DNA from 2 places in the Saliniramus fredricksonii genome. Region 1 is predicted to be linked to the other one. Evidence: predicted binding sites of a transcription regulator. Region 1 holds the regulator's gene; the other holds the start of a gene.
The links. The regulator PhoB, encoded in region 1, activates phosphate uptake and scavenging genes when phosphate is short. The targets are predictions, from matches to a motif close to TGTCATNNANCTGTCAT.
Positions count from the first base shown of each region.

Region 2: a site for PhoB is predicted at 1,632-1,648, ahead of GA0071312_RS04775 (YdcH family protein). Genes of this name have one in related genera too.

Region 1 covers NZ_FMBM01000002.1:1,503,758-1,507,548, forward strand. Annotated here, with positions in the region: gene pstB (phosphate ABC transporter ATP-binding protein PstB) at 71-841, shown strand; gene phoU (phosphate signaling complex protein PhoU) at 873-1,589, shown strand; gene phoB (phosphate regulon transcriptional regulator PhoB) at 1,666-2,349, shown strand; gene GA0071312_RS13455 (peptidoglycan-binding domain-containing protein) at 2,873-3,791, shown strand, end outside.
Region 2 covers NZ_FMBM01000001.1:1,042,159-1,045,949, reverse strand. Annotated here, with positions in the region: gene GA0071312_RS04795 (hypothetical protein) at 114-356, shown strand; tRNA gene GA0071312_RS04790 (tRNA-Thr) at 552-627, opposite strand; gene GA0071312_RS04785 (hypothetical protein) at 868-1,167, shown strand; gene GA0071312_RS04780 (YdcH family protein) at 1,200-1,421, opposite strand; gene GA0071312_RS04775 (YdcH family protein) at 1,676-1,864, shown strand; gene GA0071312_RS04770 (YqgE/AlgH family protein) at 2,018-2,620, opposite strand; gene GA0071312_RS04765 (protein-disulfide reductase DsbD domain-containing protein) at 2,777-3,700, shown strand; gene GA0071312_RS04760 (ABC transporter ATP-binding protein) at 3,717-3,791, opposite strand, start outside.

The sequences.
Region 1 (3,791 bases):
CGCAGCCATCGCTCCTGCGCCGCAGCCCGAATCCTCCGGGGATGCACCCATCAGGACGGTGCGATCGCCGATGCCGAATCGGGCGAGGACGAAGATCGAGACCAAGGGTGTCGATGTCTTCTATGGTCAGAAACAGGCGATCTTCGACGTGTCGCTGGACATTCCCGAGAAGGCCGTCACGGCCTTCATCGGTCCGTCCGGCTGCGGCAAGTCAACCTTCCTGCGGTGCATCAACCGCATGAACGACACCATCGACATTGCGCGGGTGACCGGGCGCATCGCCATCGACGAGCGCGACATCTATGATCCCGACCTGGACGTCGTGGAGTTGCGTGCGCGGGTCGGCATGGTCTTCCAGAAGCCGAATCCGTTTCCGAAATCGATCTTCGAGAACATCGCCTATGGGCCGCGCATTCATGGCCTGGCCCGCAGCAAGACCGATTTCGAGGAGATCGTCGAGGGCAGCCTGCGACGCGCAGGCCTTTTCGAGGAGGTGAAGGACCGGCTTCAGGAGCCCGGCACCGGACTGTCTGGCGGCCAGCAGCAGCGCTTGTGCATCGCGCGCGCCATTGCCGTGAATCCCGACGTCATCCTCATGGATGAGCCGTGCTCGGCGCTCGATCCGATCGCAACGGCGCGCGTCGAAGAACTGATCGACGAGCTGCGGACGAACTACACCATCGTCATGGTGACACATTCCATGCAGCAGGCGGCCCGCGTCTCGCAGAAGACGGCCTTCTTCCATCTCGGCTATCTCGTCGAGGAAGGGCCGACCGAGGGGATTTTCACGAGCCCCCGCGAGAAGCGGACGCAGGATTACATTACGGGCCGTTTCGGCTGAACCGCACAACGATTTGCAGGAGAACCCGAACATGGTCGATCATACCGTTTCCTCTTTCGATGATGAATTGCAGGGCCTGCGTTCGGCCATCATGGAGATGGGCGGGATCGCGGAAAAGATGCTGCTCGATGCCACCACCGCATTGGTGCGCCGCGACGTCAACCAGGCCCAGGCCGTGGTCGCCATGGATGACCGCCTTGACGATCTGCAGCGCCAGATCGAGGAGCGCGCCATCCTCACCATCGCCAAGCGCCAGCCCCTGGCGGTGGATCTGCGCGAGGTGATCTCCGCCATCCGCATCGCCAGCGATATCGAGCGTATCGGTGACATGGCCAAGAATATCGGTAAGCGCACGCTGGCCGTCTCCGGCCAGTTCGAGCCGCAGAAGGTGGTGCTCGGTGTCAACCGGATGAGCGAACTTGTCCAGGCGCAGCTCAAGGATGCCCTCGATGCCTATACCCAGGGCAATCTCGAGGCGGCGATGGATGTCTGGGAGCGCGACGAAGCGACGGATGCGCTCTATACCTCGCTGTTTCGCGAATTGCTCACCTACATGATGGAAGATCCGCGCAACATCTCCTTCTGCACGCATCTGCTCTTCTGCGCCAAGAATGTGGAACGTATTGGCGACCACACCACCAATATCGCGGAGACGGTGCATTACCTCGTCAAGGGCGAACCGCTGACGGCCGAGCGCCCGAAGAAGGATCGTACCTCCCTCGAGCATGTCGAACATACGGGCAAGTGAGTTGCGCCTGCCCCCCCTGCCCCGCATGAAGCAACCGGCGGCGCCCGTACGTGCCGCAGCATGAGGCGATGACACGATGTCGACGAAGGTTCTGGTGGTCGAGGACGAGGAAGCGCTGACCCTGCTCCTGCGCTACAATCTCGAAGCGGAAGGCTACGAGGTCGATTGCGTGATGCGTGGTGACGACGCGGAAATCAGACTCAAGGAACATGTGCCGGATATCGCCATCGTGGACTGGATGCTGCCCGGGATTTCCGGCATCGAGCTTTGCAGGCGTATCCGGGCATGGGAAAACACGCGCCGCCTGCCGGTGATCATGCTCACCGCGCGCGGCGAGGAAGGCGACCGTGTGCGCGGTCTCGCAACAGGCGCCGACGATTATATCGTCAAGCCGTTTTCCGTTCCGGAATTCGTCGCCCGTGTGAAAGCGCTGCTGCGCCGCACTGATCCCAACCTGCTGACCGACAAGCTGGTCGCCGGCGATATCGAGCTCGACCGCGACAGCCGCCGCGTGCGCCGCAACGGCACCGAACTGCATCTCGGCCCGACGGAATTCCGCTTGCTCGAATTCCTGATGCGCACGCCCGGGCGCGTCTTCACCCGCGAGCAGCTGCTCGACAATGTCTGGGGGCGCGACGTCTATATCGACGAGCGTACCGTCGATGTCCATGTCGGGCGTCTGCGCAAGGCCGTCAAGGCGCAATCGGGTTCAGATCCGATCCGCACCGTGCGCGGCGCGGGCTATGCCTTTGAGGGGTGATTCGTCGACGTTCATCACGATAATTTTTTATCGGAATATTATTTTTGGTTGTCGCCACGACGTTTTGATTGCATAATTTCATCGAAATATTCCTTAGAATGTGTCTCCGGATCCGTTTGTGCGGTCAACCGGGTCTGCACGATTTACAAACCTCAAGCCGGATCCCGCCGCATGCCTGACGGGATACTGAGCCCCGCATGAGCTACCGGGAGGTATTATGACGAAATCCATACAGATCCTGGTGGGCACGGCTTGCCTCCTCGCAACTGCGCTAAGCAATCAGGCGCGCGCCGATGAGAGCTGCAACATCGGGGCCCATTCGGTCGAATCGTTTTCGCAGGAATACTTCGTCAATCCCCAGGCGCGCCACGTATCCCCGTTACTCGCGCTCGAAACCATGCTCGAGAACGGCTGTCGCGATGAGGATGAATTCGCGCGGGTGATCGAAATTTATCTGGATGACCGCGTCGCAGATTTGTATCAGCGTGACGATCCGAAAGCCTGGAGGGTCGATCATATCTGGATGCTGATCGGCATCGAGATGCTGATGCTCGGCCACGAGGCGCCCTTGCGTGCATTTCTCGATACGGCAAGGGCCGATGCGGAATCGGGCGACCCCGGCGCGATGACCGCCTTTGCCTATCTCGGCCGCTACCAGACCGAGCACTGGGACTGGACCGATCAGTTCAGGGCTCACCAGCAGAATTATCCGCAGAGCATCGCTCATTTTGGTCTGGAGGAGTGGAGTGAGCGGGATGCTCATCCGATCCGCAGCATTGCGCCACGTTTGCGCAACGAAGCCGACGCGTTTGTCGAACGCGCCTCGCAGGCCGGATTCGCACCGGCCCACGTGATTCATCTGGCCGGCCAGCGCCCGGCGAGCTTCACACCATGTAAGACGAGGTCCAGCATCGGGGGTGCCGGCCTCTTCGGCATGTCCGACGATCCTGATGCCGACGACACCCCCACCAACCGCTTTTTCAAGTCCTTTGTCGATCTGCCTGATCGCGAACGGGTCGCGCGTGATCTGATGGATTGGTCGCGTGACGTGATCAGAGCGGGCATCACCGGCGGCGAGACCGGTACGCTGACGCCCGACATGGAGGCCGCAACCAATGTTGCCAAGGCTTATGCAGAGATCAGGTCCAACTGCGCCTTGTCCATCGAAAACGGCACGCTTGATTTCGGAGTCGAAGACCGCGATGAGGCCGCAACCGGCATGCATCACGCAGTGGCCGCGCCGGGTATCCGGTACCAATGGGAGCCTGCCCTCGTCTACGCGTTATTCGTCGATCAATACTACGACAGCCCCGACCGGCACTACGCCGCCGCGCGGATTCTGCAGGCGGGTGGTTACATTGAGTCCCTTGATTTTCATAATGAGCGCGTGGACGCCGTCATCGGAACGTTTTCACGCGAGACCGTGCGGGAGGCGCAGCGCA
Region 2 (3,791 bases), on a different contig from region 1:
ATCCCTGATCTAGGTGTTGCTGATGCGCCACACAAGACCCGGTGTCATCATGGAACGCGGTCGCGGTCGGCGCGTTGATCAAACGCATTGCAAGTTCATGAGAGGAGGCGTGCATGGCCGAGGAATCCGACGGCAGGAAAAGGGAAGACGCCGCAACACAAGCGCCTGCAGAAAGCGAAAAGCGCAAGCAGCCTGGCACGGATAATTCCCCGGGGCAGGGCGGGTTCCATCATGCCGATACCCGGATGGGCCACGCGCATTCAAAATGGCTCGGCGAGGCCGAACGTCTGGTGACCGGCAAGGACAAGCCGCCCGAAAGCGCCGGCGAAGATGAAATCGACAAGGCGAAGGAGTGAGGCGCTCGGCGTGCGAGGATGATCCGAACGCGCAACGCCGGCAGCGGATATGGCGCCATGAGCGCGCAAACCCCGAAGCCCGGGATGCAGAAGAGCATGGAGAAGGCGCTGGATAGCAAGCGCGAAACCGCGACTGCGGAGCAGATCCCCGATGATCGCAGGGCGGACGAGGGTTGTTGGCCGAGGGAGAGGCAATGGTGCCGGTTGTCAGACTCGAACTGACGACCTACCGCTTACAAGGCGGTTGCTCTACCAACTGAGCTAAACCGGCATCGCGCAAGCCATTACCCCGTTTTCGGTACCGGATGCAAGAATTCCGATGGGGTGTCCGGCCAGGATCGTAAATGTGTGGGAGTTCCCGTGTGCTGGGGCGTCCGGAGCGCCACGATACAATTCGCAATAGTTTCATCGCAAGCGTGATTCGGGTCAGATTCGTGCTGACGCGATGGCTAATGGCGTTTACACTTCGTTAACCGTATTGCAGAAAATCGGGGATCGAAGGATGAATGCCATGTCGCTTGCACCGATCAGCCGCAGCCTGACAGGCGCCGCCCTTTGCGCTGCCGCGCTGCTCTCCCTTGCTGTCGTCCCGCTTGCCGTCGTCGCCACACCGGCCACTGCCGAGACCAGCCGGATCACGGTCCTGACCGGGGCGCAGGCAAATCAATCAGAGCTTGCCGGCACCCGGAGCGATCAGACGATCCGCATCGTCATCGCCGATCCCGTGCGCCCCGGCATTCGCCGGCCACCCGTCGCGGAACCCGTGCTTTATGTCATCGAGGATGACGAGGCCGTGCGCGCCGTGCGCTGACGCGCTGTCTGGCGCCTTCGATAACGGCGCGTTCAGGCGATGATATCGGGGTTGAGCCGGTCTTCGAGATCGATGATCCGGTCGCGCAGGACGAGCTTGCGCTTCTTCAGGCGCTGCAGCTGCAGCTTGTCGCTGGTGCTCATTGTCTCGAGCGCGTCGATCGCCGAATCGAGGTCGCGATGCTCTTGGCGCAGACGCGCCAGTTCGCGGCGCAGCACCCGCTCCTCGTCACGGGGACCGCCGAAGGCGACGATGTTGTCGGCGACCAGATTGTCGACATTGTCATTCCCGCAATCTCCCGCATTGCGGTAAGTCTCTTCTTCGCCGACCATATTCGCTCCGCGACGCCTCACTTGCTGTCGAAGCGTACAGTAAGCCTTTCCACAGCAGGCGTCCAGCCCGCAGAATTCGGCAAATCGATCAAATCCGAATGATGCGATTATCTTTGAATCGCCACGTTTCGTGTGACAGTATGATGACGTCGGCACGAACGAATGGAGGACCCGACATGTCGCTGCAGAGCCATCTCGTGGAGTTGGAAAAGAAGCATCAGGCATTGGAGAAGGCGCTTCACGAAGCCCAGATCCGCCCCTCTTCGGATGACCGCGAAGTCGCCGAACTCAAACGCAAGAAGCTCCAGCTCAAGGACGAGATCTCGCGCCTGCAACAGGCCAATGGCAAGGCCACCGTCCACTGAGATTGTTTCATGACCGGCCCCGTCGCGCGCGGCGGGCCTGACCGCCGCGTCCGTGACGAGATGCGGCGGTTTCGTTTCAGGGACGAGTTTCAGCAGGCGGAAACCGGCGCAATGAAAAAACCGATGCGCCCGACAATGATCGGGAGCGCCCGGTCAGGCATGGCCCACCGATGATGACAGCAATGCCGGATCGATACCCAGAAGGCGCAGAGCGCGCGCATATTGATCATCGGCAGCATGGTTGAAGACAACATCCGGATCCGCCGGGCAACTCAACCATCCATTGCTCTGGATTTCATTCTCGAGCTGTCCTGCACTCCACCCGGCATAACCCAGCGCGAGCACCGCATCGCGTGGTCCATGCCCGCGGGCGATGGCGCGCAGGATATCGACCGTTGACGTCAGGCAGATCCCGGGGGCGACGGCCTGGGTCGATTGCGCCACGCGGTAATCGGGGGAATGCAGCACGAATCCGCGGCTGGTCTCGACCGGCCCGCCCATCAGGACGGGCACGCGATCGAGCGCATCAGGCAGATGCATCGCATCATCATCCCCGATGATCTCAAGTTGCACCAGGAGATCGGGCAGCCGCAGATCGGAGGCCGGTTTGTTGATGACGATACCCATCGCGCCCCGCGCGGAATGCTCGCAGACATAGATCACGGCACGCATGAAACGCTCATCCGGCATGCCGGGCATGGCGATGAGCAGATGCCCTTCGAGATTGTCGAATGCGCTGACCCGGTCCTTGTCCATGGTGACACAATCCTCTCTGCAGGAGCCAGAATCGCGAAACCGGATGCCGATGTCCATCGATTTATGATCCCCGGTCACGCATCCTTGAGCGCGGCGGGCTTGGAGGCCGGGCGGGAGATGGTTACCTGTAGATTTCAAAACGGAAGGGCAATGCGGATGACGTTTGCGCGATGTGGTGAATTCTTTGATGGCGGCATGGCGCGCGCCGGGCGGCGCAACCGGTTTCAGCCATCGTATGCCTCGGCAGCGGCATTGGTGATGCTGCTCGCGCTGTCGGCGGGTATGGCCGGATCGGCCGTCGCACAGGAAACCGCCTGGGAAGAAGGCCATGCCTCCCGCGCACGGCTCATCGCCGGCGCCGGCGACGGGACACAGCTGCTCGCCGGTATCGAGATCGAACTCACTGAGGGCTACAAGACCTATTGGCGCCATGCCGGTGATTCGGGCCTGCCGCCGGAGATCGATTGGTCCGGCTCGCGCAACGTCGCGGATCTTTCACTCGAATTTCCCGCCCCGGGGCGCTTCAGGGATGCGAGCGGCACGTTCTTCGGTTACCAGGATGAGGTGCTCCTGCCGGTGATGATCACCCCGACCGATACCGGCGAGCCGGTGACGCTCAGCGTCAGCCTCAGCTACGGCGTGTGCAAGGATGTCTGCATTCCCGCCTTCGCCGATTTCGAACTGACCATTCCCGTGGCACAGAGCGGGAGTCATGCGCCCCGCCTCGCCGACGCGTCGAGGCAGGTGCCCCGCCGCGTCACACCGGGCGAGCCTTATGCCGGGCTCGCCTTCCATGACCACGACCTGACCGATGACGGCAAGCTCGCACTGACCGTCGAGGCCCCGCCTGATGCCCTGCTGATGGCGGAAGGCCCGGATTATCACTGGTTCCTCGATCCCGATGAGGCAGCCCGGCCCGATTCGTCGGGCCGCCAGGTCTTCACGGTCGATTTTGCCGAGACCCCGCGTGAAATCACGGGCGCGACGCCTTTCCGCTTCACGCTGGTCGGGGATGGCGCGGCCATCGAGACGCTGATCGAGATCCCGCAGGAGGCCTTGCGCACTCTTGCCGGACACTGATGCTGCGGGCCTGACTTCAGGCGAGCCAGCGCTTGCGGCGCTTGTAGGTCTTGACGTTACGGAATGAGCGTGCGCCGCTATCCGAGATGCC